DNA from 2 places in the Wielerella bovis genome. Region 2 is predicted to be linked to the other one. Evidence: predicted binding sites of a transcription regulator. Region 2 holds the regulator's gene; the other holds the start of a gene.
What was found. The regulator FNR, encoded in region 2, switches genes on or off when oxygen is low (the NO sensors DNR and NnrR bind a similar motif). The targets are predictions, from matches to a motif close to TTGATNNNNATCAA.
Positions count from the first base shown of each region.

Region 1: ccoN (cytochrome-c oxidase, cbb3-type subunit I) is a predicted target of FNR. The motif match lies at 4,201-4,214, and genes of this name have one in related genera.

Region 1 is NZ_CP092361.1:593,553-610,311, reverse strand. It holds gene MIS45_RS03125 (THUMP domain-containing class I SAM-dependent RNA methyltransferase) at 1-533, opposite strand, end outside; gene MIS45_RS03120 (L,D-transpeptidase family protein) at 645-1,184, opposite strand; gene MIS45_RS03115 (tetratricopeptide repeat protein) at 1,470-2,189, opposite strand; gene MIS45_RS03110 (M61 family metallopeptidase) at 2,407-4,161, opposite strand; gene ccoN (cytochrome-c oxidase, cbb3-type subunit I) at 4,468-5,904, shown strand; gene ccoO (cytochrome-c oxidase, cbb3-type subunit II) at 5,925-6,536, shown strand; gene MIS45_RS03095 (cbb3-type cytochrome oxidase subunit 3) at 6,543-6,725, shown strand; gene ccoP (cytochrome-c oxidase, cbb3-type subunit III) at 6,727-7,695, shown strand; gene rpsO (30S ribosomal protein S15) at 7,824-8,093, opposite strand; gene MIS45_RS03080 (zinc-finger domain-containing protein) at 8,325-8,516, shown strand; gene MIS45_RS03075 (epoxyqueuosine reductase QueH) at 8,683-9,357, shown strand; gene MIS45_RS03070 (RelA/SpoT family protein) at 9,732-11,927, opposite strand; gene MIS45_RS03065 (hexameric tyrosine-coordinated heme protein) at 12,170-12,394, shown strand; gene MIS45_RS03060 (methyltransferase domain-containing protein) at 12,391-13,188, shown strand; gene MIS45_RS03055 (hypothetical protein) at 13,233-13,532, opposite strand; gene MIS45_RS03050 (integration host factor subunit beta) at 13,810-14,112, opposite strand; gene rpsA (30S ribosomal protein S1) at 14,124-15,794, opposite strand; gene cmk ((d)CMP kinase) at 15,968-16,633, opposite strand; gene tal (transaldolase) at 16,755-16,759, opposite strand, start outside.
Region 2 is NZ_CP092361.1:1,739,902-1,756,660, reverse strand. It holds gene pseG (UDP-2,4-diacetamido-2,4,6-trideoxy-beta-L-altropyranose hydrolase) at 1-1,288, opposite strand, end outside; gene MIS45_RS11485 (hypothetical protein) at 1,379-1,456, shown strand; gene MIS45_RS08570 (B3/B4 domain-containing protein) at 1,733-2,446, opposite strand; gene MIS45_RS08565 (adenylyltransferase/cytidyltransferase family protein) at 2,647-3,132, shown strand; gene MIS45_RS08560 (aromatic amino acid transporter) at 3,300-4,523, shown strand; gene MIS45_RS08555 (DUF695 domain-containing protein) at 4,709-5,122, opposite strand; gene MIS45_RS08550 (hypothetical protein) at 5,138-5,737, opposite strand; gene MIS45_RS08545 (RsmB/NOP family class I SAM-dependent RNA methyltransferase) at 5,859-7,124, opposite strand; gene hemN (oxygen-independent coproporphyrinogen III oxidase) at 7,215-8,750, opposite strand; gene fnr (fumarate/nitrate reduction transcriptional regulator Fnr) at 8,869-9,621, shown strand; gene MIS45_RS08530 (response regulator transcription factor) at 9,948-10,628, shown strand; gene MIS45_RS08525 (sensor histidine kinase) at 10,797-12,233, shown strand; gene galE (UDP-glucose 4-epimerase GalE) at 12,477-13,493, shown strand; gene MIS45_RS08515 (L-lactate MFS transporter) at 13,673-15,214, shown strand; gene MIS45_RS08510 (DUF3465 domain-containing protein) at 15,378-15,845, shown strand; gene rsgA (ribosome small subunit-dependent GTPase A) at 15,920-16,759, shown strand, end outside.

The DNA of each region.
Region 1 (16,759 bases), 1.1 Mb from region 2:
TCGCGCAAAGGTGCTTCGCCCGTGTCTTGGCGGTAGCCGCGTTTGAACAAGGCTTCGCCGCTCGTGTCCACGAAAATGGACACATTTTGCTCGTCCAAAAAGGCGTGAATGCGGACATCGGGGCGATTTTTGTCTACGCTGGGGCGTTCGCCACAATGGTCGCGGAAACGGTCGCATACACCATCTTTGATTTTCAGGGCAATGAAATCAAGGCTTTTGACTCTGGCGCGTTTTCCTTCCACTTTGACGCGGAAAGTTTGGGCTGCCTGAAACCAATTTTGCCATTGAATGTTTTTGGCGGCGCGGTAGATGTCGTCTTCGCTGCGGTAGCTGGCGCGTGTGAGTTGCAGCAACACGCGGCTGGCGGTGCGGCTGTGCAAATTGGCGCGATAAACTTCGTTCAGGCTGCCTTTGCAGGATACGCCGCCGTCTGTGGGAGCGATGTCGGTGCAGCCTTGTGCAGCGAGTTCTTGCGCCAAAATGGTTTCTAAACCGCGTGGGCAGGTGGCGAATAGGGTGTATTTGGTGGTCATAATATTTTGTTTCTTTAAGTTAAATTTTTGGGATTTTCAGGCTGCCTTTCTACATCATAATCCAATATAGGCAGCCTGAAAAAATCAATTTATCAACATTTGACACGAATTTTAAGGGCGAATTTCAATTTCTGCATTGTGGATAACGTGGCGGAACAATTCATCTATTTCTTCGTTGGTAACTGCAATGCAGCCATGTGTCCAGTCGCTGCGAAGATGATTGCGCCCAATCGCGCCCAAACCATTTTTGATGCCATGAATTTTAATCAAACCACCTGCACTTTTGCCTTGCGATTGTGCGTAATCTTTATCTTGTTGATTTGGATAAGAAATACCTAAGTTTTTATGATATGCGCTATTGGGATTGCGTTCGTTGATGCGATAAATGCCCTCTGGCGTTTTGCCATCGCCTTCAAATTGTTTGTGTCCAATCGGATTAAATCCCAACGCAATATCATAACTTTTCAATAATTGATTGTTTTCATAAGCCAACATTTTTCGTTCAGATTTCAATACCAATAAGCGTGTGATTTGTGCATTTTCAGGTAATGGCAACGCAGCATTTTCTAGCGAAGAAATCGGTTTCCACCACCAAAAAATGACGCCAGCTAATCCTGTTAGCCCCATTAAGAATAATACAAATTTTTTCATGTTTATGTCATTTCATTTGGTATTTTTATACAGATTCTATGTCTGAAACCTTGGCAAGACCTAAAATTGTCGGTTGGATTATTGAGTCCAACTTTTTACATTAATCAACTATTTGATTTTTATTTAAAAATATCGGATACCAATATCTAACCCACAAGTTTTCAGGCAGCCTGAATAAGTTTTGTAAAGATTCCCGACCATTACATATGCATATTATAGTCCAAATATAAAAAGAGTGATTTTCAGGCTGTGTTTTATAGTGAATTCACTATATTATTTTTCGTTTTATTTTAAATGGATAGCTGAACGGCGTGCTGCGAGGCTATTAGGATACAAGCGAATTAAATTACGCCAAGTATCTTTAGCAATGTCTTGCTGCTGAATTTTCCATTGGCAGTCGCCTACCGCATACAGCGCATCTGCCGCAAAAGTGCTGCTGGCAAAACGTGAAGCGTATCGTTGTCCAATATTAATAACCGATTGACAATTTCCCAATTTTTGTTGGCTTTGTAACAATAAATACATGGATTGACGTGCAATTTCACTACCATCACCACCACTGTCAGCATCGTGCAAAATTGTGGCAGTTGCACGATAATTACCTTGTTTAAATTGCATTTGGGCTTGGTGCAACAAATTTTGCGCAGATGGATGTGTAACGTTTTTCAGGCTGCCTGATACTGGCATAGTTTCAGGTTTAGATGCCATTCGTGGACGCGGTGTATTACGAGGCGCAGAATGCGAACGTTGCTCTAATTGGTGTACACGCATTTGTAATTGTTCCACTTGCTGTTCCAAACGAACTACTTGAATTGCGAGTTGTTCGAATTGCTCTCGTTGGTCTGCCATACTATTTAAATCAGGGTAAGGGAGAGGAGTCTGTTCTGACTCGGCTACAGCAGGTGTTGATGCAGTTTCAGGCTGCTGATTATTGGGCGAAGAGGGTATCGCAACGCAAGCTGTTAAACTAGATGCGATGAATAGGGAGAAGAGTAGAGATTTCATGATGTGTGTTTATTAATAAATATTATTGTTTAAACTATAGTCGTTTCAGATTAACATAGATAAGGCGACAGCGACCGCCGTGTACAAAACTGGTACAAGGGAGCTAGCAATGCTGTACTGGGCTGATTTAAATTGAATCCACTATATATTATTTTAATTTCAAACGATTATAAAAATAGGGCAAAGGCAGCCTGAAACCTTTCAGGCTGCCTTTATTTTATTGAAATAACCATTTTTCCAACAAATCTCTATCCACAATTTTTAAATGTGCCGTTGTTGGTTTAGCAGGAAAAATCAATAATTCTGTTTGGTGTAGCAAGCCTTGTCGGAAAAAATGTATCAAATGCCGATTGCCCACTTCTGTTTGTGCTTGTGTCAGCAAATCCGTGCAAACAAACCCGTCCACCGCAATGATTTTATCGTTCGCTTGCAAAGAAGCACATTCTGCGCTGCCTTCGGTAAAAACGTGGGTCAAAACTGCGCCATCGGCTTGCTGTTTAAAACGACAGCCGATTTCAGGCTGCGGCAACATTTCTACAAATTCGCGCACCAAACGTCCATTACCCGAACTGCGGTTTTCAGGCTGCCAACACAATTCCACGCCAACGGTTTTCAGGCAGTCTGAAAGTGGTAAATCTTCGGTTGAATATAAGGCAGCCTGAAAAAATGCGTCCAAATCCGCGCCCACAAATTCTTGCGCCAAATTTTGCCATTCTCCTTCGTCCATCCCTTTTCCTGTGGACACAAATCGCTCGTATAATTTTTGCATCACAAAATCAAGGCTGTATTGCGTTTGAGCGCGAATGGTCAAATCCAAACACATCGCCGCCAATGCACCTTGTTGATAATAACTGGTAATAGCATTGGGCGAATTTTCGTCTTGCTTATAATATTTGTGCCACGCGGCAAAACTGGATTGCGCCAATGTTTGCAACTTGCGTCCAGCATTGCGATGCACGCGCGTGATATTATTTGCCAATAAATTCAAATAGTTTTCCACCGAAATCGCACCACAACGTACCAAAGTCAAATCATCGTAATAAGATGTGATGCCTTCGTATGCCCACAATTGCTCGGTATAAGTTTCCTTATCCAAATCATACGATTGGAATTGAGTCGGTTTGATGGATTTGACATTCCATGCGTGAAAATATTCATGTGCGATTAAGCCAAGTAATTCGGTATAAGCCGCATTGGCTTCGTTCATACCAAACGGTGGTAAAGAACGACGGTCGGCATGCAACGCGGTACTGCTGCGGTGTTCCAATCCACCATAAATATTGTCGCCCAAATGCAGCAAAAACAGATATTCTTTAAATGGCGCAGGTTGGGGGAACATCGCCAATTCGTACTGACAAATTTTGCGGCAATCGTCCAATAAACGCTCGCGGTCAAACGGCGCGTAATAACCGCTCAACACGATTTTGTGCGGAATATCATTGGCAACAAATTCCAATACTTCCAAATTCGCGCCCAATTCAAATGGGTGGTCGGTTAATTCGGCGTATGAGGCAGCCTGAAAACTACGTCTATTGTTTTCTGGATTGCGTGGCAAAGTGGTGTGAATATCCCAATTTTCAGGCAGCCTGAAAAATTGAACTTGGCACATTTCTTCACGGCGATGTGGCAAATATAAAAATAAACACGCGCCATCAATAAAGCCGCGCTGGGTATTGAGCAAACTGGCGCGCACAGATAAATCGTTAGCGTAAACCGTGTATTGAATATCGTATGTGCCACTTTGGTCAGGTAATTGCCAAGTATTTTTATCTTGTTGAATAATCGGCACAGTTTCGCCATTACAGGCTGCCTCCATACTCATAATATGTCGTGAAAAATCACGAATCATATAACTACCAGCTACCCAATTTGCCAATTTAAGCACATTAGGGCAGCCTGAAACGTGTTCATACGAAAAAGTGATGTGCCACACATGACGATGTGGGTGTGGAGCGATTGAATAAATTAACATAGCTGATAGAAAATGTAAAATATCGTTTATTTATGTTATTTGACATGAGTCAAATTGTGAGAAGTATTTTTTGGATAACCTTGCGTAGATTGTGTGTTTTACCACAATCTTGCGACAAAAGCATGGGTTTTATCATTATTTAGCTTGGTGGAACAGTCAAATTTGCTTTAAAATGTTGCACTTTGTTTTGTTTGTGTAAGATTTTGCACAAATGAAGTTAATTTTAGAAAAAAATTATTTTCAGGCTGCCTATTTAGCTTGTAAATAATAATGATAAACCAACGCCATGTATATGGAGAATCTTTTATGGAAACGCAAACTTATAACTACAAAGTGGTGCGCCAGTTCGCCATCATGACAGTAGTGTGGGGTATCGTGGGAATGCTGGTGGGCGTTATTGCCGCCGCACAACTGCGTTGGCCTGCGCTTAACTTTACTGATGTTGCGCCTTGGTTTCACTTCGGGCGCATTCGTCCGCTGCATACTAATGCGGTTATTTTCGCATTTGGTGGCTGCGGTTTGTTTGCCACGTCTTATTACATCGTGCAGCGGACATGTAATGTGCGCTTGTTCGGTGGCAATATTTTGCCAGCCATTACGTTTTGGGGCTGGCAACTGGTTATTGTTTTAGCAGTAATTACTTTGCCTTTGGGTTATACCACAGGTAAAGAATATGCTGAATTGGAATGGCCAATTGACTTGCTGATTACAGCGATTTGGGTGGTTTATGCGATTGTGTTTTTTGGCACAATTGCCACACGCAAAATCAAACACATTTATGTGGCAAACTGGTTCTATGGCGCGTTTATTTTGGCGGTTGCCTTGTTGCACATTGTCAATAGCTTGGCAATCCCAGCAGGTCCAATGAAATCGTATTCTGTGTACTATGGCGCGATTGATGCAATGGTGCAATGGTGGTACGGTCATAATGCGGTAGGTTTCTTCCTGACTGCTGCGTTCTTGGGCATGATGTATTATTTCGTTCCCAAACAAGCAGGTCGTCCCGTGTATTCATACCGTTTGTCTGTGGTGCACTTTTGGGCGTTGATTTTCACTTATATGTGGGCAGGTCCACACCATTTGCACTACACCGCATTGCCTGACTGGACACAATCTTTGGGTATGATTCTGTCGTTGATTTTGTTTGCACCTTCTTGGGGTGGCATGATTAACGGTATTATGACTTTGTCTGGCGCATGGGACAAATTGCGTACTGACCCAATTTTGAAATTCTTAATTGTGTCATTGTCGTTCTACGGTATGTCCACATTTGAAGGTCCAATGATGTCTATCAAAACAGTAAACGCATTGAGCCATTACACAGACTGGACAGTCGGACACGTACACTCTGGTGCATTGGGTTGGGTAGGTTTTGTAACCATCGGTTCTTTGTACTATTTAATCCCACGTTTGTATGGCAAAAAAGAAATGTACAGCACTAAATTGATTGATTTACATTTCTGGATTGCGACTATTGGTGTGGTGTTATACATTACCTCAATGTGGGTATCAGGTGTGATGCAAGGTTTGATGTGGCGTCAAATGAATCCAGATGGTACATTGGTACATACATTTATTGCATCAATCAGCCGTACCATGCCTTACTATGTGATTCGTTTTGTAGGTGGTGCATTGTATTTGAGCGGTATGTTCATTATGGCGTATAACGTGTATCGCACCATTGTATCTGGTAAACCTGTTGAAGCGGAAATCCCAACATTGCCGCAAACACAACACCATTAATCACGGAAAGGCGGACTATAATGAAACTGCAACAATTAGCCGAAGAAAAAGTCGGTTTTCTGATTGTTTTTACCTTGCTGGTTATTAGTGTCGGTTTGTTTGTGCAAATCGTGCCCTTGTTCTTCCAAAAAGAAGTGATTACGGCAACCGAAGGGGTAAAACCTTATACTGCGCTGCAAGTGGCTGGTCGTGATATTTATATTCGTGAAGGTTGTTATAACTGCCATTCGCAACAAATTCGTCCATTCCGTGCAGAAACAGAACGCTATGGTCATTATTCTGTAGCAGGTGAGTCTGTTTTTGATCACCCATTCCAATGGGGTTCTAAACGAACAGGTCCAGATTTGGCGCGTGTGGGTGGACGTTATTCAGATGAATGGCATCGCATTCACTTGTTGAATCCGCGCGACGTGGTTCCTGACTCCAATATGCCTTCATTCCCTTGGTTGGCGCGTAATAGAGTCAATGCAGATGAAGTTATTCGCAATATGAAAGCATTGGAAAAAGTGGGTACACCTTATACCAAAGAAGATTATGAGAAAGCTCCTGAAGAGTTGAAAAATAAATCTGAATTGGATGCAGTGGTTGCCTATCTGCAAGGCTTGGGTTTGGCATTGAAAAACAAAAGGTAAAAAATCATGGACTTGAATTGGGCAAGAACCCTATTTACGGTATGCGTATTTATCAGTTTTATGCTGGTATTGTGCATTGTGTTTAATAAGCGCAACAAGAGCAATTATCAAGATGCTGCCAATAGCATCATTGATGATGCAGACACCCCAATGGGCGATACCCAATCAAGTCGTGAGAATGGAGCATAAAATGGAATCACAATTCACTTCCCCATTTTGGGGTTACTACATCATCGCGATTGTGGTGTTGAGCTTCCTTTACATCTTGTTTTTGTTAATATCACAAAACAAAATCAAAGTGAAAAAAGGCGAAGAAGCACAAACCATGGGGCATTCTTGGGACGGTATTGAAGAATACAATAATCCTCTGCCTCGTTGGTGGTTTCTCATGTTCTTGGGGACAATCGTATTCAGCATTGGTTATTTGATTGTTTACCCTGGTTTGGGCGATTACAAAGGCTGGTCTTTTGGTGGCAAAGAACCTTGGTCGCAACACAATCAATACAAATGGGAAGTTGAGGCTGCTGAAAAAGAAACAGGTGCATTGTATGCCAAATTTAAAGGCATGAAAGTAGAAGATGTTGCCAAAGACCCAGCGGCAATGACCATTGGTCAAAACTTGTTTAATACCTACTGTATCCAATGTCATGGTTCAGATGCACAAGGTTCACGCGGTTTCCCGAATTTGGTTGATACAGACTGGATTTATGGTGGTACACCTGAAAAAATCCACGAATCCATAAATAAAGGACGCATCGGTGTGATGACACCGTGGGGACCACAGTTGGGTGAAGAAGGCGTAAAAGATGCCGCACATTATGTTATTTCTTTATCACGCAAAGAAGGTTTTGATGAAAATCGTGCTGCACGTGGTCAAGAAATTTTCAAAGCAAATTGTGTAGCGTGCCATGGTGATAAAGGTCAAGGTACAATGGGTCTTGCGCCTAATCTGACTGATGATGTGTGGTTATGGAGCGGTAGTGAAAAAGGGATTATTGAAACCATTACTAGCGGTCGTCATAACCAAATGCCAGCTTGGGAAGGTTTCTTAACCGAAGAAAAAATGCACTTGCTGACAGCTTATGTGTGGGGTAAATCACATCCAGACGGTAAAGCTTTACCAACAGATACTGCACCACAAATTGGTACGCCGAAATAATTTTTAGGCTGCCTAAATGAAAACAGATTCTATAACACAATAGAATCTGTTTTTTTTATGTATCAATAATCCAAAAGGCAGCCTGAAAATATTTTTTCAGGCTGCCTTTAAAATTGTATGCGCGAAAATTATTTACGCAGACCCAAACGGGTAATCACGTTGCGATAAGTTTCTGCATCTGTGCGACGCAAGTAAGCCAACAAACGACGACGTGCGCTAACCATTTTCAACAAACCACGACGACTGTGTTTGTCTTTTGGGTTTGCTTTAAAGTGAGGTGTTAAGTCGTTGATGCGGAAAGTCAACAATGCGATTTGTACTTCTGACGAACCAGTATCGCCTTCTTTGCGTTGGAAATCTTTTACGATTTGTGCTTTTTGTTCTACGGTCAATGCCATGATTGAAAATTCCTAAAAAATATAAAGCCTTACGGCGACAAGTTTGCCGAGCAGCAAAACGCTACCAGCCAGCAAACTCCGAAAAAATCGCTTACCTAAGTAAGCGAAACCAGCATTATGCCATAAATTATTGGTTTGTGCAGGATTTTTTCGTGGTGTAAATAGTATTTCAGGCTGCCTGTAAATTGGGGTTTGCGGTATAATTTGTGCCATTTTTGAAAGGAAAATCTTATGTCTCATGTTTCTGAAAGACAAGTAGTGGTCATTGAATCGCATGATTTGCCATTGCATTGCAGCGGTGCGGATACAGATGCTTGGAATGGGCATCCGCGTGTGTTTTTGCCGATTCAGTCGCACGGTAAAATTGAATGTCCATATTGTGGTGCGATTTATCAATTAAATGGTGAAGCAAAACACCATTAAAATATAATCGTTTAAAATAAAAATAATACTGCGTTGCCAGCTCCCTTATGTACTAGCTGTACACGGCAGTCGCTGTCGCCTTGTCTTATTTCTATTTTAAACGACTATAATAAACTGCTGTTTCAGGCTGCCTTAATATCACAAATATCAAGATTTTAGGAATACTATGAACCCAACTAAACCCAATGTTACGCCGATTGAGCGTCCTAAATTAACGCTACCAAATGGTGCAGATAAATTGCTGTTGCATTCTTGCTGTGCTCCGTGTTCGGGCGAGGTAATGGAGGCGTTATTGGCAAGTGGCATTGATTACACAATTTATTTTTACAATCCGAATATTCATCCACTTAAAGAATACGAAATCCGCAAAGAGGAAAATATTAAGTTTGCGGAACAACATGGTGTGCCGTTTATTGATGCGGATTATGATGTGGATAATTGGTTTGAACGCGCCAAAGGCATGGAATATGAGCCAGAACGCGGTATTCGTTGCACCATGTGTTTTGATATGCGATTTGAGCGCACGGCGTTGTATGCACACGAACATGGTTTTAATGTGATTTCCAGTAGTTTGGGGATTTCGCGTTGGAAGGATATGAACCAAATCAATGATTGTGGTAAACGTGCGGCAAGCCATTATCCCAATATGGTGTATTGGGATTATAACTGGCGTAAAGGTGGTGGCTCGGCGCGTATGATTGAAATCAGTAAGCGTGAACGTTTTTATCAGCAAGAATATTGTGGTTGTGCGTATTCTTTGCGTGATAGTAATGCATGGCGACGAGAAAGAGGGCGTGAGCCAATTAAAATTGGTGTGAAATATTATGGTGATGATGAGTAAATATAGTGAATTCACTAAACCAGAACAGTGTTGCCAGCTTCCTTATGTACTAGTTGTACACGGCGGTCGCTGTCGCCTTGTCATGATTTAAATTGAATCCACTATAATATAGTGGAGATAATCTATATTTGGATAAAGGCAGCCTGAAAACATGTTTTCAGGCTGCCTTTATTGTAAGAACCTGTATTCACAATCTTAATAACTTGCTTTTATCGCCACTTTATGCGCCTACTGCGTTAACTTTTCATGCCAATATGTTCAATATTGGTATGAAAAGTCGCCTTGTATCCGCAAAAATTGGCAATAAAATCAAGCAATCAATCTTATGAATACAGGTTCTAATTATAGTTAGTTAAAGTTATGAACACAGACTCTTAAATCCGCGATACGCCACTTACACCTTTTACATCACCTAAACTTGCCATGACACGCGGTAAATCGTCCACTTTTTTCACTTCCAGCGTAAAACGCATACTTGCTTCCAAATCACGTGTTTGCGTATGCACGGCGGTAACATTGACTTTATGCCGCGCCAATGTGTCGGACACATCGCGCAATAAGCCATTGCGGTCTTGGGCGCGTATCTCAATATCTATGGCAAAAACCTGATTAGCATCTAATCTTGCCCATGTTGTCGACAAAACTTTATCGGGTGATTGTAGTGCCAAATGTTCAAAATCGGAGCAGCCTTGGCGATGAATAGACACGCCTTTTTCGCGGGTAACAAATCCGACAATTTTATCAGGTGGGGCAGGTTTACAACAACGCGCTAAATTGGTCAGCAAGCCATCTTCGCCATTAACTAACACGCTATTTTTGCTGTTTGTTTTGATTTTGGATTGTTTGACAATCGTGGTTTCATTGACTGGCACGGGTTCGGGTTCAACCAATAAACCGATGGCTTTTTGCACGGTACGCGGCGTGATTTCGCCTTGCCCCATTGCGCTGTATAACTCGTCTAATGTTTTGAAGCTTAATTGTTCACATAATTTGCTTAAATTGGGTTTCAGGCTGCCTTTTGCCAAAATTTTGTCAAATTGGTTTTTGCCTTCTTCGCGTATGGTTTCTGCATTTTGCTGACGAATAAATGCGCGAATTTTACTGATGGCTTTGGGCGATTTGACCCAACCGTCATACAGCCAATTGACCGATGGATTGCCTTCTTTTGCCGTGATGATTTCTACCTGTTGTCCATTTTCTAATGGTGTAGACAAAGGCACAATCGTACCGCCCACTTTGGCACCGCGGCAACGATTGCCAACATCGCTGTGTAAAGCGTAGGCAAAATCAATCGGCGTAGAACCTGCTGGCAAGGAAAATACGCGTCCTTTGGGCGTTAAAACGTAAATCGTATCGTGAAACAATTCGGTTTTGAACGCCGCAGCTAAATTTTCACTGCTGCTGTCTGCCATGTTTTCACGCCAATCCAAAAGTTGGCGCAACCACGCAATTTTTTGTTCATACGCGCTATCGCCTTTGCCACCTTCTTTGTATCGCCAGTGTGCTGCTACGCCAAATTCATTGAATTGGTGCATATCAAACGTGCGGATTTGCACTTCAATGCTTTTGTTTTCTGGGCCAATGATGACTGTGTGCAAACTTTTGTAGCCATTGCTTTTGGGATTGGCGATGTAATCATCAAATTCCCCTGGGATAGGCTGAAATAGGCTGTGAATAATCCCCAATGTGGAATAACATTCCGATACGCTATCGACCAAAATCCGCACCGCACGAATATCGTATAAACCATCAAAATCTAGTTTTTTCTTAACCATTTTTTTGTAAATGGAATAAATGTGTTTGGGGCGACCCGCGACATCGTATTGAATACCGATTTTGTCCATTTCCATGCGAATTTGGTCAAGAAAATGGTTGATGTATTCCAATCGCTCCACACGTTTTTCATCTAATAATTTGGCGATGCGATGGTATTCTTCGGGATTTTGATGACGAAAGCCCAAATCTTCTAACTGCCATTTTAATTGCCATACGCCCAAACGATTGGCGAGTGGTGCAAAAATATCCAATGTTTCGGTGGCAGTTTTGCGTTTTTCTTCGCTATCGGGCAAATGCGCCATAGATTGCATGGTTCGGGTACGCAATGCCAATTTAATCAACACAACGCGAATGTCGGACACCATAGCCAGCAACATTTTGCGCATGGTTTCAGCTTGATTGTCGCGTTCTTGTGGCGTGATGATGCTTTCGTTTTTGGCTACATCGGTCAGTTTTTGGACTTCGTCAATGCCTTTAATCAATTCCAACACGTTTTTGCCACATTGTTCTTGTACTGCTTCTACCCAATCTTCTTTCCAGTATGTGCTGATGTCTGCCAAAATAGTGGCAGCAACGGCATCAGGCAGCAAATCCATATCAGCAACCATTTTGGCGGCAGAGAGTAAATGCAGAAATAAAGGCTCTTGAGTGATGTGTGTGGTGGCATTATCAGGGTAATGTTGCTCGGCAATTTGCAAGGCAGCGAGTAGAATTTTTTGTTCGCTTTCAGGCTGCTTTTCAGTGTAATCTAAATAATCTCGACGAGCTTGTTGGACTGCGGTGATTTCGCTCATATTTTGTCCTGTTTGTGTGGAAATATCATACAGCATGATTTTCAGGCCGCCTTATCACAATAAAATAGATAGACTTATTGTAAACGTATCTGCATGAAGGGACTAGGGGCTAATCATAATTTGTTGGTGGTGATTTTTTATTTTACTCTATGCGATAAGGTAGCCTGAAAATGCTAAAATAATGGCAAGCAAAATGCTGGAATAATTCTATCGTATAAAACCTTCATATTCAGGAGAACACCATGAATCAATTAAGTGATAATTTATTTGCCCAAAATGTTGAAGATGGCTGGTTAATTGCCTATCGCTTATATGAATTTGGGATACAAAATAAGCTCTACCGTGAAAATGACCACGCGGCGCAAGTGGTTGCGCAACATTTTGCAACTGTTGCTGCTGCTAACAATTATTGGCGACCCATGCCAAAAATTACGCCACGTCACACGACTGAAAAAACAGAAGAATGAACGCAGAACATTGGTTAATTCATCGCCACTTTGCTGAGCATATGGACAGTCGGTTATTGTTATTGCGTCAGTCACCGCAACATATTTTGCTACACGGTGCAGATGGCGACATTAGCCGCAGTTTATTAGCAGCACGTTATCCACAAGCTACGTTAATTGAATTTGAATCACGCACAGATTTTGCCACGCAAACGCTTGCCATAAGGCAAGAAAATAGTGGTTGGTGGGCAAAAATATCAGGCAAAACAAATTGGGTTAAACAAGGCAGCCTGAAAACCATCAATGATTATTTGCCCGAGCAATCGGCAGATATGTTGTGGTCCAATTTATTGTTACCGTATCATGCACACACAGCAGACTTGCTGGATAATTGGGCGCAGGCGTTACAACCCAATGGTCTATTGTTTTTCACATGTTTGGGTGCAGATAGTTTTCCAGAATTACGCGCAGTCTTTCAGGCTGCCTCCATCGCATACAGTGCAAAAGGTTTGCCAGAAATGCATGATTTGGGTGATTTATTGTTAGCACATGGTTTTTATGACCCGATTGTGGATACAGCGAAACTGGTTTTGTCGTATGAGAAACTGGACACATTATTGCAAGATTTGGCAAGTATTGGAGTGTGGCAGGCATTATCGCTTGATGATAATTCTCCCCAATGCGCAATAATGGCAGCATGGGAACAAGGATTATTGCGTGAAATGACTTTGGAGACAGTATTCGGGCATGCACTGAAAAAGCAGGTATTACCCAACAACGCGCAGCCTGTGCAGTTTTATCCAAGACAAAAATAAGATAAGGCAGCCTGAAAAATCATTTCAGGCTGCCTTTTTAATGTTTATTTGCAACTAATCCCCATCATTTTTGGGGCATTCCCTTCAGAAATATTGATACGACAAGTTGTACTGTTACTACCAGCTACAAGCAATGCACGTTTTCCATTTGTCTGCGTTTCACTGATGGATAAAGGTTCTTTGACACCCATTCCCATAGCAGCTGTGGCAACATTGTTAATAAATGCATTGTTGGTAATGTTAGATGTATTTGTTTGAATATTCGGTAACTTATCTTTTGCGCTTGCAAATGGTACAGCAGTAAGCATGGCAACTGTTACCCAAGCTAAAATATTTTTCTTCATAATGGTAAGTTCCTTTCATAAAAAACATACTGTACTGGAAAATGGGTTGACCGTGTTAATTTTTACGTCAATTTAAATAAAGTTAATAGATGAGATATTTTGTATTAAATATCTAATAAATTGATTTTATTTAATTTTATTAAATATAGGCAGCCTGAAACATAATTTTATCTATTCATAGATTAACGTGAATTAGCATTTTCAGGCTGCCTTTCTAAAAAACAAAAACCGTATCCCAAAAGAGATACGGTTTTTTATAAAATCAACGATATATGTATTAAGCCGTAATGTCTACACGTTCACGCAATTCTTTACCAGGTTTGAAGTGAGGCACATGTTTGGCAGGCACTTCCACTTTTTCACCTGTTTTAGGATTGCGACCGATACGTGGTGGGCGGTAGTTCAAATCAAAACTACCAAAACCACGGATTTCAATACGTTGACCTTTTGCGAGCGAGCGAGTCATGGTATCTACCAAAACTTTTACGCCATATTCAATGTCTTTGGCTTGTAATTCAGTACCTTCATTTTTTGCAATGAAAGTTTCTGCCAAGCGAGCCATTAACTCTGATTTGGTCATTTTCGTTTACCTTATTTGTTTAAAGACGCTTTCAACAAATCACCCAAGCTGGTTGTACCAGCATTAGCTGGTGCAGCAGTTTGAGCTGCTTTCAATGCTTCTTCATTGGCTTTGGCATCTTTTGCTTTGATAGACAATTTGATGCTGCGGTTTTTGCGGTCTACAGTTACGATGATAGCTTCAACTTCATCGCCTTCTTTCAATTTGGTAGTCAAATCTTCAACGCGGTCAGCAGCAAATTCAGCAGCAGGCAAGTAACCCTCTACTTCATCGCCCAAGGCAACAACAGCACCTTTTGCTTCAACAGATTTTACTGTACCTTTAACTAAAGCACCTTTGTCGTTCATTGCCAAGAAGTTGTTGAATGGGTCGCCTTCCAATTGTTTGATACCCAAGCTGATGCGTTCTTTTTCCACATCAATCGCCAATACAACAGCTTCCACTTCTTCGCCTTTTTTGTATTTGCGAACAGCTTCTTCGCCAGCTTCTGTCCAAGACAAGTCAGACAAGTGAACCAAGCCATCAATATTACCTGGCAAGCCGATGAATACGCCAAAATCAGTAATAGATTTTACTGCGCCTTTGATTTTGTCGCCTTTGTTGTAGTTAGCTTCAAAATCAGACCATGGATTAGATTGACATTGTTTCATGCCCAAAGAAATGCGGCGTTTGTCTTCGTCAATATCTAAAATCATCACTTCAACTTCATCGCCCAATTGAACAACTTTGCTTGGGTGAACATTTTTGTTTGTCCAGTCCATTTCAGAAACGTGAACCAAACCTTCAATGCCTTGTTCAATTTCAACAAATGCACCGTAATCAGTCAAGTTAGATACTTTACCGAACAAGCGAGTGCCTTGTGGGTAGCGACGAGCCAAACCATCCCATGGGTCTTCGCCCAATTGTTTCAAGCCCAAAGAAACACGTTGTTTGTCTTGGTCAAAGCGCAATACTTTAGCTTGAACTTCTTGACCCACTTCCAATACTTCGCTTGGGTGTTTCACACGGCGCCATGCCAAGTCAGTGATGTGCAACAAGCCATCAATACCACCCAAATCAACGAATGCACCGTAATCAGTGATGTTTTTCACAACACCAGTTACAACAGTACCTTCTTGCAAGTTTTCCATCAAAGCTTTGCGCTCTTCGCCCAAAGTTGCTTCCAATACAGCGCGACGAGAAACAACCACGTTGTTGCGTTTGCGGTCTAATTTAATTACTTTGAATTCAACTTCTTTGCCTTCAAAGTGAGAAGTATCTTTGATTGGACGAACATCTAGCAAAGAACCTGGCAAGAATGCGCGAATGCTGTTAATCATCACAGTCAAGCCACCTTTAACTTTGCCATTGATTACGCCAGACAAGATTTCACCATCTTCCATTGCTTCTTCCAAAGCAATCCAGTCAGCAGCACGACGTGCTTTTTCGCGAGACAATTTGGTTTCGCCGAAACCGTTTTCAATAGATTCAATGGTAACTGTAACGAAGTCACCAACTTTAACTTCTAATTCGCCTTGGGCGTTTTTGAATTCAGCAACATCAATCAGAGATTCTGATTTCAAGCCTGCGTTTACAATTACAAATTTATCTGTAATATCAACAACTTCTGCGGTAATTACTTCACCGTAGTTCATTTCTTGGGCTGCTGAGTATTCTTCAAATAACTGGGCAAAATTTTCCATGTTTGGGTTTGCTTTCATGCACCGCCAGAGTGTGCGGGGTTAGGTTGAATGTACGTTTATGCCTCTGGCTCATAAACGATTAAACGACATTTTTCAGGCTGCCTTTTATTTTAGGCAGCCTGAAAAAAAGGAATTTGCGCATTATACGCTTTTTTTAAAATTTGGCTAGGGTATCAAGCTGTTTTATTGATACTTTTTTCGTACCAATCTAAAACTTGCTGCACCGCTTGTTCAACGGTCAAATTATCTGTATCCAATAATTTGGCATCGGGTAGCTGTTGTAAGGGGGCAACGGCGCGATTACGGTCATTTTCATCACGCGTTTGAATATCCGCCAAAATTTGCTCAAATTGGCAGCCTGAAAGTGGTACATTGATTTGTTTGGCACGGCGTTCTGCGCGTACTTGTGCGGATGCGGTTAAGAAAATTTTGAGTGGCGCATCAGGAAATACGACTGAACCCATGTCGCGCCCATCTGCCACCAAACCTTGTTCGGTTAAAAAATCACGTTGGCGTTGCAATAATGCGCTACGAACGGCGGGTAGTTTTGCCACCGCTGATGCACCCATGCCAATTTCTTCGCTGCGGATTTGTTGCGAGACATCTTGTCCATCTAATAAGATGTTTTGATTGGAAAATACCACAGGCAAACTGGCCGCAATTTGGGCGACACCTATTTCATCATCCCATGCAAGCGATTGATTTTTCGCATGTAATGCAGTTAAACGATAAAGTGCGCCCGAATCCAAATATGCCCAGCCCAATGCGGCTGCAACACGCGCTGCAACTGTCCCTTTTCCCGATGCAGAGGGTCCATCAATGGCAATAATTTTTTGCATCATCTTGTTTCCTTATATGATTTTTTTAGAGCGTGATTGTAACATAAACCGTTTACCATGCTTATTCATTATTAAAAAAAGCAGCCTGAAAATAGTTTTCAGGCTGCCTAGTACACAAAATTTATG
Region 2 (16,759 bases):
GCGTATCATTTTCTTGATAAATCAATAAAATATAATCGGGATTGGTTTCTTGTGCAGCATACCATTTTTCGTGTGTTTCCCACGCAATTTCATCGGTGTGCAGCATAAAACGGCGAATATCCGCATGATTGCGCCAAGTGTACAATAAACGACTATCCGCTAACTGAGCGGGACGAATGCAGCCTGAAAAATCCTGTTGCATCAAATAGTTTGCTACTCGTTTTGCTCCCAAACCATCGCATAAAGTTGTGGCACGTTGGCTCATGGCAAGCAAGTTTTCAGGCTGCTTAATGTGTGCCAGCATATCTGAAAAAGTTTGAGATTCAATTTCATTGCTTTCCAACGCATATGCGACACCAACCGCTTGTAATTGTTGTGCAATTTTGCGTTGATTATCTGCGATAACCAACAAAATAGTCGGCAAGCCCAAGCAGCAACGTTCCCAAGAAGTGCTACCTGCTGCACCAATCGCCCAATCTGCTTTCGTCATCCATTCCGCCATATTTTGTGTATGAACAAGCACTTGGCAGGAAAATGGCGCGGTATCAGCAAATTCTTGTACAGCCGCAATATGTGGCGCGGTTTTGCCCATAACAACGGTTACTTGGTCTTGGATTTGATGTTTTGCTAATGTTTTCAAAATGGTAAGTGTGTGATTGTCTTTATCTACGCCTCCTAAATTAATGAGAATATGTTGTGGGCAGCCTGAAATTGGTGTGCGCCGTATTAAACTGCGTTCACGCCATTGGGCAAATTCATCACGCAACAAAGCATAACGTGTTCCTGCCAATACATGACATTTTTGTTCAATCAAATCAATGTAATGAGCAGCAGAATGCCCCCAGTTTTGGTCAAGCAAAATATCAGCGACGTGGCGGCGGTCATGCAAATCGTCTATGACCAGTAATTTGGCATGGGTTGCGGCAACGGCGGCACGTTCCCATTCTGCATCCAGCGCATAATGGTCGCAAATCAAATAATCAGGCGAAAAATCAATCAGATAGGGTAAACATTCTGCCATATCTTGTTCTTGACTTGTGCCAAGCCATGCGGCGTGTGCCAATGCGTTTTGTGGTGGGACAAAAGTGGTGTTTGGCGAAATTTCGGGCAGCAGGATACATTCAAAACCTTGTTGTGCGACAAAATCGCCTAAATGTCCTGTGTGTTTGCGTGAAATAAATCGGATGCTATGTCCTTGTTCGTGCAAAACTTTTGCTAAACTTAAACAGCGCATAATATGTCCGCTGCCAATTTGTAATGATGCATCGGCACGAATGATGAATTTCATGATTTTGTCCTTTCGGGCTGCCTGAATATGGGTATTTGATATGTTTATCCTGATTTTATAGTGCTTGTTGGCGAAACCAAAGCGAAAGAGATGGGCAAAATGTGTACTGAAAGCAAAGAATATGTCGCACAAAATGACGATGCGATTCATTTTTTATTTAGGGGCTAATGACAATTTATTTTAGAACCTGTATTCACAATCTTAATAACTTGCTTTTATCGCCACTTTATGCGCCTACTGCGTTAACTTTTCATGCCAATATGTTCGATATTGGCATGAAAAGTCGCCTTGTATCCGCAAAAATTGGCAATAAAATCAAGCAATCAATCTTATGAATACAGGTTCTTACACTTGCTTTTGTATCAAACATAGGCAGCCTGAAAATAATGTAGATTTGATTAAATTATTTTTTAGGCTGCCTAAAATGTTTTTTTTGAAACAAAATTATAGAAGAGAAACACTTGGTGCATCTGCCGTTAAAATGACTTGCTGTACAACCGTTGCGCCTAATTCTGTTTGTACGTGTTGAGCGATAAAATCTAATGCTGCGCGTAAATCTGCTTCACGGCTGCTGTTGGGATATTCCAGTATCACAAATGCACGGCGCGTATTTTCAGTAACCATTGTGCGTTTGCCATCACGCCAATTAAAACAGCGACATACCGCGCCAACATCATCGGTATAACACAACTCGCCTGCCAAAGTAGGGGAATTTTCTTCATCGCCCAATGCCAAAAATTCATCACCACCTTCAGTTATACGCAATTTCAGGCTGCCCACAAATGTATCCACATCTTCCGCACCGCAAGGCAGGGCGAATGTTAAACTTGCTGCATTGTAAATATCCACCAATGGACTGATGCAGCCTACCCCCTTACCATTTTCCACGCGTTTTAATAAGGCTTCAATACTGCAACGCACACCTTTTTTTGTTTTAAATTTTTGGTATGCCTCACGCCATACTGCTACTGCTAGATTTTGGCTTAATTGTTCGGCAGTTAAATGCTTTTTTGCAGCCTCATTTGCGTGCGCCAATAAATCTGTTATTTTTGCGTTGGATTCGCCTTGATTATTCACATTATCCAATACCAAAACTGCTAATTGAGCTTGAGGGAATAGTTGCCAAAAACTTGATTCTGCAATAAATTGTTGTGTCATATATCAACCTGAATATATTTGAAAAAATACATTTTAATATAAGGCAGCCTGAAAAAACAATTAGTACATTTCAGGCTGCCTATTTTGATTTTTTTGTGATTGTATTAACCTGTTTACAAACAACAACGCCAATTAACAAAAATCTTACAATTCGCGCAGCATCCGCTATATAATCCAGATTTCCGATACGAAAGTTTGTTATGAATTACCCTTTGCCCGATTTTGAACACAAAATTTTGCCACCTGAACAGTTGGCGAAAAAATTAGCCGATTTACCACGTCCGCTGGTGTTTACCAATGGTTGTTTTGATATTTTGCATCGTGGGCATGTAACCTATTTGGCGCAAGCGCGAGCATTGGGCGCGTACTTGATTTTGGCGTTAAACACCGATGAATCGGTTAAACGGCAAGGCAAAGGCGATGACCGCCCAATCAATACACTAGCAAATCGTGCGGCAGTCGCGGCGGCATTGGCAAGCGTGGATTGTGTAACATGGTTTGACAGCGATACCCCTGCGGATTTGATTGCTTTGCTGCAACCCGATGTGTTGGTAAAAGGTGGCGATTGGCAGCCTGAAAACATTGTTGGTGCGGCGGAAACTTTGGCGCGTGGCGGTAGTGTACACAGCATTCCATTTTTACATCAAACATCTACCACCAAAACATTGGCAAAAATTCGCGGATAATGTATTTTCAGGCTGCATTTATGCTGCATTATAAGGCAGCCTGAAAATCTTTATTCATCAATATAGTCATTTAAAATAAAAATAAGGTGGCTGAAACCGCCGTGTACAAAGTTATAGTATTTTTTATTTTAACCGACTCCATCAACCACATAGAAAGAAGAAAACGTATGAACAAGCAACCCTCTCTCTTCGGCGGCGCGATGATTATCGCAGGTACGATTGTTGGCGCAGGTATGCTCGCCAATCCTACTGCAACTTCGGGCGTATGGTTTATCGGCTCGTTATTGGTGCTGTTGTACACATGGTTTTCCATGCTCACATCAGGGCTGATGATTTTGGAAGTGAACACACATTATCCCAGTGGTGCCAGTTTTGACACGCTGGTGCGCGATTTGCTCGGACAAGGTTGGAACATTGTCAATGGCGTTGCCGTTGCCTTTGTGCTGTATTTACTGACCTATGCCTATATTTTTGTGGGTGGTAATTTGACCGCAAACGCATTGGGTGGGCAAGCATTATGGGTTGGACAAATTGTCTTCTTTCTGATTTTTGCAGGCTGTGTATGGTGGTCAGCCAAGGCGGTAGACAGATTAACCAGCGTATTAATTGGCGGTATGGTTTTAACGTTTATTTGGGCAACTGGTGGCTTGTTATCACACGCACAACTGCCTGTTTTATTGGATTCTGTTGCACCAGCTGATACTAAATATTGGATTTATGCAGGTACCGCCTTGCCCGTATGTTTGGCATCATTCGGTTTCCACGGCAACGTATCCAGTTTGTACAAATATTTTGAAGGTAATGCTCCCAAAGTTGCACGTTCCTTGTGGATTGGTACGTTGATTGCGTTTGCTATTTACATTTTGTGGCAAATCGCCATTCACGGCAATTTACCGCGTTCTGCCTTCGCACCCGTGATTCAAGCTGATGGTGATGTTGGCGTTTTGATTGCAGAATTATCCAAATTTCTCAGCACAGGGAGCATGGGCAAAATTCTGTCATTTTTCTCATATATGGCGATTGTGTCATCATTTTTAGGTGTAACTTTGGGCTTGTTTGATTATTTGAGTGATTTGTTTGGTTTTGATAACAGCCGCGCAGGTCGCACCAAAGCTGCCGCAATTACCTTTTTACCGCCTTTGATTGCGTGCTTATTGTATCCATTGGGTTTTGTTGCCGTGATTGGTTACGTTGGTTTGGCAGCAGCGGTTTGGACAGGTTTGGTTCCTGCTCTCTTATTGCATGCATCACGCAAAAAACATGGTATGGGCAAAGGTTATCGCGTGTATGGTGGTATGGGCATGGTCATCTGGGTGTTTGCATTTGGCGTAATAAATATTGCCGCACAATTACTCAGTCGGGCAGATATTTTGCCTGTATTTAAAGGCTAATTGATTGGATACAAAAAGGCAGCCTGAAATAGTTACAAAATCTATTCAGGCTGCCTGAAAATTTGTAGGTTGGATACTTATATCTAACAGTTTAAAAAATAAATTGTTATTAAATATAAAAAATGTCGGATTCAAGAATCTAACCTACAATTTTGGGATTGCGTAAAGATTTCAATCTGAAAAAATCATTGACGATAATGTGCCCAATTTGGGTCATATTCACAATATGCTTGCGCATTCAAATGAGCAAATTTTTCGCACAATTTCTGTGCTTGTGCCAACAAAATTTCTGGCTCAGACGTTACCGCAAACACAGTACGTTCGCCTTGTGATAAATTCATTAAGCTCAAAGTATCAATGCCTTGTTGATTTTGAATAGCATAGGCTTCAAATTCATCTTGCAAATCATAGGCAGCCTGAGCATCATCATCTCCCGCAATTTGACAAGTTATGGATACCACCCATGCCATGTCTGCGCGTCCCAATAAACTGTTTGCCGACTGATTGCGTCTGAAAAATAACGCATCTTGCCCCTCGTCTTCTTCAATTTGTGCTACCGCATAGCCACATTCTTCGGGATAAATACCATTTCGTCCCATTGCCAGCCACATAGTTTACAATTTTTCAGGCAGCATACTTAACGGTTCAAAATCCTCATCGGCTTGTTCCATAAAATCTACCGTTCCCAGTTTAACCGCGCTGTTCCATTCGCCTAACACATGGTCAAGCATAATAAACGTCATATGTTGTGCATGCTGCAAAAATTCATCATCAATTGTTTTGGTAAACACCACTTCCAGCGCAGGCATTTCACACCATTCGTCCAATTTCACAACAATATCACTCACGCTCAAATCAAAATCGTTCATACCTATCATAAATTGGTCAGGATTTGGCATGGCTTGGCGGAAACCGCGTATGGCACAAGGTAAATTGTCGGGAGCTTGCTCACAAACCGCTTGTACTTGAATGAATTTGTCCATGACACCATGTGCAGTAAACACGATGGTGCTGTGTGTAAATGCATTGTCGCTAGCGGACAAATTGGCATTTTCCAATTCAAACGCAATGTCGGGCAGATATGCTTGCAAAATATCATTGCTTTGTTCCACGATTTCGCGAGCAGGTAATTTTTGGAAACTGGGATATGCCGCTAGCCATGCTTGCCAAAAGGCTTGTGCTTGTTGTTTATGCTCGATTAATTGGTTTAACATGATGATTTCCTTATATAGTCAGTTAAAATAATACAGCATTGCTAGTTTTCTTTATGGACTTATTTTTGTACACGGCGGTCGCTGTCTCCTTGCTTTATTTTAACTGATTATAACTTGGAAATTATGCCTTACGTTGCAACACCGCCGCAAAAAAGCCATCTGTACCATGTGCAGCCGTATTCAGTATTAAAAATTGCCCTGTATTCAAATCAATTTTTTGTGCGGATAACAATTCGCTGCAATCGACCAACTCAAATTGTGGATTATTTTCCAAAAATTCGGCAATTTGCATTTCATTTTCTTCGGGCAATACACTGCAAGTTGCGTACACCAAACGCCCACCTGCGCCCACCAATTGACTGGCAGCCTGCAAAATATTTTGCTGCTGTTGCAATAATTTTTCAATGGTTTCGGGCGATTGGCGATATTTTAAATCAGGGTTACGGCGCAGCGTTCCCAAGCCTGAGCAAGGCGCGTCCACCAACACACGGTCAGCTTTGCCGTATAATCGCGCAATGCGTGGGTCATGCTCACTTTCAATGCGTTCAGGGTGAATATTGGTTAAACCTGCGCGTGTCATGCGCGGTTTTAAATTTGCCAAACGTTTTTCTGAAACATCAAAGGCATAAATTCGCCCCTTGTTTGCCATTTGTGCGCCGATTGCCAACGTTTTACCGCCCGCACCCGCGCAAAAATCCACCACCATCTCGCCACGTTTCGCGCCCACCAAGTGCGCCAATAATTGACTACCTTCGTCTTGTACTTCCAAAGTGCCGTTTAAAAACAATTCATGTTTATTTAACGCAGGTTTGTCGGGGAAACGAATACCATGCGGCGCGTATGGCGTGGCGATGGCTTTGGGGAACTCGGTTTGCAGTTGTGCCAAAATTTTATCGCGTTTGCCTTTAAGCGTGTTCACGCGCACATCAAGAGGAGCGGATTGTGCCACGCTGCGCCCAAAGGCTTGAATTTGCTCATCTTCCCAATGAACTTGTAAACGTGTAATCAGCCAATCGGGTAATTCCGCCACCGTGTTCAGGCTGCCTGAAAATTCCGCTTTACGCGCTTTCAGGCTGCTTAAAAATTCCTTTTCGCCATCTGCTTCGTTTAATATATCTTCTAACTGATTGATATTAAAGCTGCGACCCAATACCAAAGCCGCCAATGCTGCTTTTCGCGCCTGAACGTGGGGGCGGCGCAAAGCCGATGTAATTTTTTGATAATGGCGCAATGCTGCAAACGCCGTTTCCGCGATTTCGTGGCGGTCGGCGCGTCCTAGTTTGTGATGATTGCGAAAATACGCAGAAATTATCGCGTCAGCAGGTTGTTGAAAAGTTAGCATATTTTCCAAAACTTGGGCGGTATGGTTCAGTTGATTTGCGTTCATGATAATTTTGTGTGTAGATAAAAATGGGACGTATTTTAACGGTTTTTTATGTTTTCAGGCTGCCTTCGCAACGATAAGGCAGCCTGAAAATCATACTGTTTGTGAATATTTTGCGTGGGTTTCTTTGTGGCGCAGATAATAATCAAACACCATCGCAATATTGCGGATTAAGAAACGACCTTTGGGAGTAACGGTTAAACCATCATCGCGCAAATCAATCAAGCCACGTTCGGCAAGTTGGCGCAAATCGGGCATTTCATCGGCAAAATATTCGCTAAACGATGGCGTTTTGGGCGCATCAAAACGACCCAATAAAGCATCGCTAATAATGCCTAATTCCGCCATTTTTTTCATGTGCGCGACTTCTGCCGCATCAAAACCTGAATCGCTGTTTTCAGGCTGCCTTTGTGCCAATTCATCGGCATAATCATTAAAATTCAATGAAAAGCGACACATTAAATCTTGAATGATTTGGCGGCGAAATACGTCATCATCATTTAATTGAAAACCGCGCATAATCGGCAATTTGTTTGCGTCCAAATCCGCATAATAGTCTTCCAATGAACGTTGATTTTGACTGTATGTATTGCCGATTTTGCCAATGCTGGACACGCCAATCGCCACCAAATCGCAATCGGCATAAGTGGAATAACCCTGAAAATTGCGTTGCAAACGACCTTCTTTCAGCGCAATCGCCAATTCGTCTTCGGGTTTGGCAAAATGGTCCATACCAATAAACACATAGCCTTTTTCGTCCAACAAATGCACGGCGTATTGCAAAATATCCAATTTTTCTTCGCTGGACGGCACGGTTTCAGTGTCAATGCGGCGTTGTGGTTTGAAAATATGTGGCAAATGCGCGTAATGATACAAAGCCAAACGGTCGGGATTCAGTTCGTTCAAAACGGTGTCCAAAGTCGGTTTAATGCTTTCCACCGATTGATGCGGCAAACCGTAAATCAAATCCACGCTGATGGATTTGAAACCTGCTGCTCGTGCGGCTTCAATCACTTCTTTGGTTTCTTCCACCGTTTGAATGCGGTTCACGGCAGCCTGAACTTTCGGGTCAAAATCCTGAATGCCCACGCTCATGCGGTTGAAACCCAGTTTGCCCAATTTGAACACGCTTTCACGGCTCACTTTGCGCGGGTCAATTTCAATGGAATATTCGCCATCTGGCAGCAATTCAAAATGTTCGCGTATCATTTTGAACACGCGCTCCAATTGTTCATCGCTCAAAAACGTGGGCGTACCACCGCCAAAATGTAATTGTGCCAATTTGTGTTTGCCGTGCAAATGCGGTTTGAGCAAAGCCATTTCTTTTTCCAAATAAGTTAAATATTCATCGGCTTTGCTGCTGTCTTTGGTAATGACTTTGTTGCACGCGCAGTAATAGCAAATTACATTGCAAAATGGAATATGTACATATAATGAAACGGGTTCATCATTATTTTTTAATGTTTTCTCTAATGTTTTTGTATATTCAGGCAGCCTGAAACCATCGTGAAAGCGGTCGGCTGTGGGATATGAGGTGTAACGCGGACCATTGGCAGGTAGGCTGGCAATCAGTTCTCGGTCGAAGTCAAAAAGTGTGTGGTCGTGTTGTGCTATATGAATAGTTTTCATTGTGTAGTAGCTTGTATTTTGTTTTGGACTAAAACTTGCTAGAATAGCGCAATTCGAACAAAAATGCATTGATTTCTATCAAGCTGCATTTTGCAAACATCAAAACAGGATTGTCGCCATGACAAAAATACATTTAATCACACAAAAAAATGAATGTCCGAATTGTTCTTTAAGAGAGGTTTGTTTGCCTGTTGAAGCACCAGCTGGCTTGCAAGAAGAAGATTTTAGACAATTAAACGCGGTTATCAAACAAAGTAAAAAATTGAAAAAAGGGGAATATTTATTCCATGCGGGAGAGTCGTTTTCTTCATTGTTTGCGATTCGCACGGGTTTTTTCAAAACATCTGTTAATACGCAAGATGGTCGCGACCAAGTAACGGGTTTTTTCATGTCGGGTGAATTGGTGGGCATGGACGGCATCAGCATCAACAAATATGCGTGCGATGCGGTGGCGTTGGAAGATAGCGAAGTGTGTGAATTGCCATTTGACCGTTTGGAAGAATTGCAAAAACATATGCCACAGTTGAATTTACACTTTTTCCGCTTGATGAGCCGCGAAATTGTACGCGACCAAAATGTGATGTTGTTATTGGGCAATATGCGTGCGGAAGAACGTTTGGCGGTGTTTTTGCTGAACTTGTCCGACCGTTTGCGTATGCGTGGATTTGCGGCAAATGATTTTATTTTGCGGATGTCGCGTGAAGAAATTGGCAGTTATTTGGGTTTGAAGCTGGAAACGGTAAGCCGTACTTTGTCGCGTTTCAATCAAGAAGGTTTGATTTCGGTGGAACACAAACACATTAAAATTTTGCAACCTGATGTGTTGCAAGCGATGATTTCAGGCTGTGAAGGCAGAAGACATGTGGCGTAAATGCTAAATAAACAACGAAAGCTAGGGGCTAATGGCAATTTGTTATTAGCTCCTAGCTTTTTTCGCTGTTTGTTTATATTTATTATTATAGTGGATTCAATTTAAATAAGGACAAGGCGACAGAGACCGCCATGTACACCTAGTACATAAGGGAGCTGGCAATGCTGTACTGGTTTAAATTGAATTCACTATAGGCAGCCTGAAATGTTAAGTTCTACTTTTACAATGAAAAAAAGCGCAAACTTGGCATACATGCCACTATGAATGTAAAGATAATACTGTTAAGATATATTCCAACTATTCCCACAAACATAAGGAAACACACAATGAGTCGCGTATTATTAGTAGATGATGATGATATTTTAGCGGAATTGCTGACCGAATATTTAACTGCTGAAGGTTTGGAAGTGAATCGCATGCCCGATGGTGAAAGTGGTGCAAAAGAAATTTTGACAGGTAATTATGATGTAGTGGTACTGGATTCCATGATGCCAAAAATGAACGGTTTGGATGTATTAAAAACTGTACGCGCACAAAGCAATATCCCCATTATTATGCTGACTGCAAAAGGTGATGACATTGACCGCATCATCGGTTTGGAAATGGGAGCTGATGATTATGTACCGAAACCTTGCCAACCACGTGAATTATTGGCGCGTATCAATGCTATTTTGCGCCGTTCGCAACAGCCTGTGGATACATCAGGTGCTGCGAGTAGCGGTCTGACAGCCAGCGGGGTAACCTTGTATCCATCTAAACGCCAAGCGATTGTTGGCGACCAAACGTTGGAATTAACCAGCACCGAATTTAATTTATTGGAAGTGTTGATGCGTCATGCAGGACAAGTTGTGAGCAAAGGGAATTTGTCGCAAGAAGCACTTGACCGCAAATTGGCAAAATTTGACCGTAGTATTGATGTGCATATTTCCAGCATTCGCCACAAATTAGGCGATGCTTCTTTGATTCAAACAGTGCGCGGTTTAGGTTATTTGTTTGTGAAAAACTAATCGCTAGCTCGGGGCTGATGATTTGGGCGGATTTAGCGCAAAATCCAACCGTGCACGAATTATTATTAGCCCCTATAATGGCAGCCTGAAACATCTTTTTCAGGCTGCCTTAATTTGTTATTTAAATCTAATTTTTCAGGCTGCCTTAACTCTTATTTTTTGATTGTTATGAAACTTTTTCAACGCATTTTTTCCACATTCTGCTTGGTCATTATCTGCGGGATTTTTATCGCCAGTTTCACATTCTGGCTGATACAAAGTCGCATGAACGAAACGCATTCCAAACAAAGACGCAATATGGAAAGCATCATGCTTGCCAACACGTTAGCAACGTTCCAATCGCAGGGTGCACAAGCAACTAAAGATATGCTCACACGTTGGCATGACCATCCTGCTACTAAACACATTGCCATCGTATCCAGTATCACGCATAAAGAAATTTTCAATCGCCCGTTTTCGCGAGATGAATATTTGCGAGCCTATCAATTTGCGCTGGAAAATCCCAAATCGGATATGTCGATTATTTATTATGATGGTTTTGGCGAAGAGTATCTGTTTTTTGTACGCAATTTTGATAAGCAAGAAATGGAACGGTTGCCCACATTAATTATCCCTGGTTTGCCTTTTGCGCCCGTGTGGCATGAATTTATTTTGATTGGTGTTACCTTGTTGATTGGTTTGTTGTTGGCGTATATTTTGGCACGTAATATTGCGCACCCTATTAGTATTTTGGAACATGGTATGAACCGTTTGGCAGCGGGTGAGTTGGATACGCGCGTGTCTCATCAACTGATTGAGCGAAAAGATGAATTAGCCAGCTTGGGTGTACAATTTGATAAAATGGCGGCACAACTGCAACAATTGGTAGAGAAAGAACGCCATTTGCTGCACCATGTATCCCACGAAATGCGTTCGCCTTTGGCGCGTGTGCAAGCCTTGTTGGGCTTAATTCAAGCACGTCCCGAAAAGCAGACGGATTATATACAACGCTTGGAAAACGAAATCACGCGCATGGACACATTGGTGGGCGAATTGCTGACTTTATCGCGCTTGGAAACGGCGAATATGGCGATGGAAAAAGAACCTTTGCCGATTGTGCCATTTGTGCAGCAATTGGTGGAAGACAGTCAAGTGGTGGCAGAACAACGCCAACACACGATTATTTTTGATAAATGCAGCCTGAAAGCCGATGCGTGTTTAAATGCCAATGAAAGTTATCTATATCGCGCTTTGGATAATGTGATTCGCAATGCGATGAATTACAGCCCCGAAGGCAGCACGATTCACATCAAAATGTATGAAGACCGCAAAAATCTGCACATTGAAATTGTGGACAACGGCGTGGGTGTCAAACCAGAGCAGTTGCCGCATATTTTCACCGCGTTTTATCGCGCCGACAGCAGTAATGGCAAAACAGGGACGGGCTTGGGTTTGGCGATTACTAAACACATTGCTGAACAACATTGTGGTAAATTATTCGCGGAAAATGTACAGCCTAATGGTTTGAAAATGCACTTTGTTTTGCCTAAAACTACGCGTGCTAAACACAGTAGTTTGTCGCAACAAGAAGAGCAGCCTGAAGACAATGAAAAGCAGGAAAATTAAAGGTTTCAGGCTGCATTTCAGTATACCACCTATGGAACATTTTTGGTCGTGTACTGACAGGTTACATGATTCTATAATTTATAGTGAATTCAATTTAAACCAGTACAGCGTTGCCAGCTCCCTTATGTACTATGTGTACACGGCGGTCGCTGTCGCCTTGTCCTGATTTAAATTGAATCTACTATAATCAAAAAGGCAGCCTGAAAACCATTTTTCAGGCTGCATCAACACAAGGAAAACATCATGAATATTTTGGTTACAGGCGGCGCAGGTTTTATCGGCTCGCACACGGTGGTGGAATTGCTCAATGCAGGGCATCAGCCGATTATTTTGGATAATTTGTGTAACGCATCTGCCAAAGTTTTGCAACGCGTGGCAGAAATTACGGGCAAAGAACCAACTTTTTACGAAGGCGACATCCGCGACCGCCCTCTTTTGCGTGAGATTTTCGCCACGCATCAAGTGGACAGCGTGATTCATTTTGCCGCCTTAAAAGCCGTAGGCGAAAGCGTGCAATTACCGTTAAATTATTACAACAACAATGTTTCAGGCAGCGTGATTTTATTGGAAGAAATGCAACGCGCAGGGGTATTTAGCATCGTGTTCAGCTCATCGGCAACCGTGTATGGCGACCCGAGCATTGTGCCGATTACCGAGCAAAGTCCAACAGGCGCAACCACCAATCCATACGGTACCAGCAAACACATGATGGAACGCATTATGATGGATTTGCAACACGCCGACCCACGTTGGAGCGTGATTTTATTGCGCTATTTCAATCCAATCGGCGCACACGCCAGCGGCAAAATCGGAGAACAACCCAATGGCATTCCCAACAATTTACTGCCCTATGTCTGCCAAGTCGCAGCGGGTAAATTGAAAGAATTGTCGGTATTTGGCGATGATTACGCTACGCACGATGGCACAGGCGTGCGCGATTACATTCACGTTGTGGATTTGGCAATCGGTCATTTGAAAGCTTTGGATGCCAAAGCCAAACAATCAGGCGTACACATTTACAATTTAGGCACAGGCGTAGGTTATTCGGTGTTGGATATTGTCAAAGCATTTGAAGCTGCATCAGGACAAATCGTGCCTTATGCAATTAAACCACGCCGCGCTGGCGACATTGCCACTTGTTACGCCGACCCAAGCAAAGCCAAAACAGAATTGGGCTGGACAGCACAACGTGATTTACACACTATGATGGTAGATGCATGGCGTTGGCAATCACATAATCCAAATGGTTATGATGAATAAGTAATGCTTATATTAAAGGCAGCCTGAAAATAGTTTTTTCAGGCTGCCTATTAAAAATAAATTTGTTTTTATAGTCATTAAAAAAATATTGGATTCAAAAATACAACCTATTTTTTCTAACACCCTGACATAATCTTTGCTACAATCCGAATTCTTCTGAACTAAATCAAAGAGTTTCTATGTCTTTCCTTGACCGTTCTCGCTCTATCGCCCCGATGAATTACAATCGTTGGCTCGTTCCCCCAGCCGCATTGGCGGTGCATTTGTCTATTGGGCAAATTTACGCCTATTCCGTGTTCAATAAACCGCTCACACAAACAATTGGCATTACTCAATCTGCTCCCAATGATTGGTCGCTTGCCACCATTGGCTGGATTTTCAGTATTGCTTTGGCGGTGTTGGGCGCATCTGCCGCTTTGTTTGGCACATGGATGGAACGCGTCGGGCCACGCAAAGCCATGTTTGTCGCAGCGTGTTGTTTTGGTTTAGGTTTTTTGATTTCTGCTCTGGGCGTGAAAACACACAATATTTGGCTGGTGTATTTGGGCAATGGCGTGATTGGCGGTGTCGGTTTGGGCTTGGGCTATATTGGACCCGTATCCACGCTGATGAAATGGTTTCCCGATAAACCTGGTATGGCGACAGGTTTGGCGATTATGGGATTTGGTGGTGGTGCAATGTTGGCATCGCCCTTATCCGTATTGCTGATGAATTATTTTAAAAGTGCCACTTCGGTGGGCGTGTGGGAAACCTTTGTTGTATTAGGTATTTTTTATTTTGTGTTTATGCTGTTTGGCGTATTCACGATTCGGATTCCTGCCGATGGTTGGAAACCCAAAGGTTATGTTGCGCCCAAATCTGCTAACAAATTGGTTAGCCAACATCATGTAAACGCCGCTACCGCCATCAAAACACCGCAATTTTGGCTACTGTTTTGGATTTTGTGTTTGAACGTAACGGCTGGAATCGGTGTACTGGGACAAGCCAGCGTGATGATTCAAGAATTGTTTTCAGAAACATCGGTCGGTAAAGATGCGGCAATTAGCGCAGCGGCGGCAGCTGGTTTTGTCGGTTTATTGAGTTTGTTTAATATGGGCGGACGCTTTTTCTGGTCGTCCATTTCCGACAAAATCGGGCGCAAAAATGTATATTTTGTGTTTTTTATACTTGGTTCTCTGCTGTATTTTGCCGTGCCATCTATTGGTGCAAGTGGCAGTAAAGCATTGTTTGTGATTGGTTTTTGCGTGATTATCTCCATGTATGGCGGTGGATTTGCAGCGATTCCTGCTTATTTGCGTGATTTATTTGGCACATATCAAGTAGGGGCGATTCATGGACGCTTGCTACTGGCATGGTCGTTAGCGGCGGTAGTTGGTCCTGTATTGGTAAACTATATTCGTCAAATCCAAATTGCCAATGGTGTACCAGCCGCACAAGCATACAGCGTAACCATGTATATTATGGCGGCGTTGCTATTGGTTGGCTTGGTTTGCAATATGTTAGTTAAAGCGGTACATGAAAAACACCATGACCAAACTGTTAAGCAAGCGGCACATTCAAGTAATCCTGATGATGAAACTGCCATTTCCGATGCGTTATTGGTTGCGGAAGAAGTTTCGCATGGTGGTATCCATGTTTGGTGGCGTTGGACATTGGTGGGTATACCATTGGTATATGGCGTGATTATGGTATTTGTGAAAGTAATGGATTTATTTAGATAATTATTTTCTGCGAAACTTAATAGGCAGCCTGAAAATATATTTTTCAGGCTGCCTAGGTACTATAGTGAATCCACCATAAATTCAACTTATAAAATTTTGACTCCAAAAAAAATTAAGGGCAATATACAAAATTTTCACAGCAAAATAATTTTACCTAATCATCATGAATAAAATCGTCCCTATTCTAATTATTGCAGCGGCATTGGCGTGGCAACTGACACAATCCAACCAGCCCAATTCATCTGCACCCCAAAATCCAACCAGCAACAGCCAAACACATTCTGCACCGACCGCTGATTTTGAACACATCTTGCAACAAGCGTTCCAAAATCGCCAAAGTAATCTGCAAATTCAAGGCAGTGGCACGGTCAGCAAAATTCTGCCTGATGATAATGAAGGCTCGCGGCATCAACGTTTTATCTTGAAATTGCGCAATGGACAAACGATTTTGGTTGCGCACAATATTGACCTTGCACCCAAAATCAAGGAATTGAAAGCAGGTGATATTGTTGATTTTTATGGAAAATATGAATGGAATAAACAAGGCGGCGTGATACATTGGACACACCATGACCCTGCCAAACGCCACGTAGATGGTTGGCTCAAACACAATGGGCAAACCTATCAATAGGCAGCCTGAAAACACAATTTTATTATTTATCCATTATTTATTATATTTTCAGGCAGCCTGAAAAAACCAATATTATGTCCCAACAAATTGCCCAAATTATTACCAGCTACGGTCGCCGCTACATCGTGCGTACCGCCGACCAAATCACTTACGAAGCCAGCACGCGCAGAAAACGCACCGATTATGCGTGCGGCGATTTTGTGCGCATTCAAATTGTAAATGGCGAACAAGCCGTGATAGAACGCGCCGAAGAACGCCACAGCCTGCTCTATCGCCAAGATGCGTGGAAATCCAAACTCATCGCCGCCAACGTGTCGCAACTGATTATTGTGATTGCCGCCGTCCCTAGCCCCAGCGAAGCCCTGCTACAACGCGCCTTGATTGCTGCCGAAGCCGCCGATATTCGCGCCGTGATTGTATTGAACAAAGCCGATTTACCCGAAACCACAGCGTGGCGTGAAAGACTTTCTTTTTATGAAACATTGGGTTATCAAGTAATTGAATTATCCGCCTTGCATGATGTAGGCAGCCTGAAAACCCTGTTATCAGGCGAAACCAATATTTTGCTCGGACAAAGCGGCATGGGCAAATCCACACTAACCAATGCATTATTGGGCGAACACATCGCGCGTACCAACGACATTTCCGCCGCTTTGGATTCGGGCAAACACACCACCACCCACGCGCAATTATATGATTTAGATGAACAAACCAAATTGATTGACAGTCCCGGTTTACAAGAATTTGGTTTGCACCATTTGAGCATAACCGATTTACCGCGCTATTTTCCCGATTTGCGCCATTTGATTGGGCAATGTCGTTTTCATAATTGCAGCCATCGCGCCGAACCCAATTGCGCTTTCAAGATTGCTGCTGAAAAGGGCGAAATCCGCGTCGAACGCTTGGCATTGTTA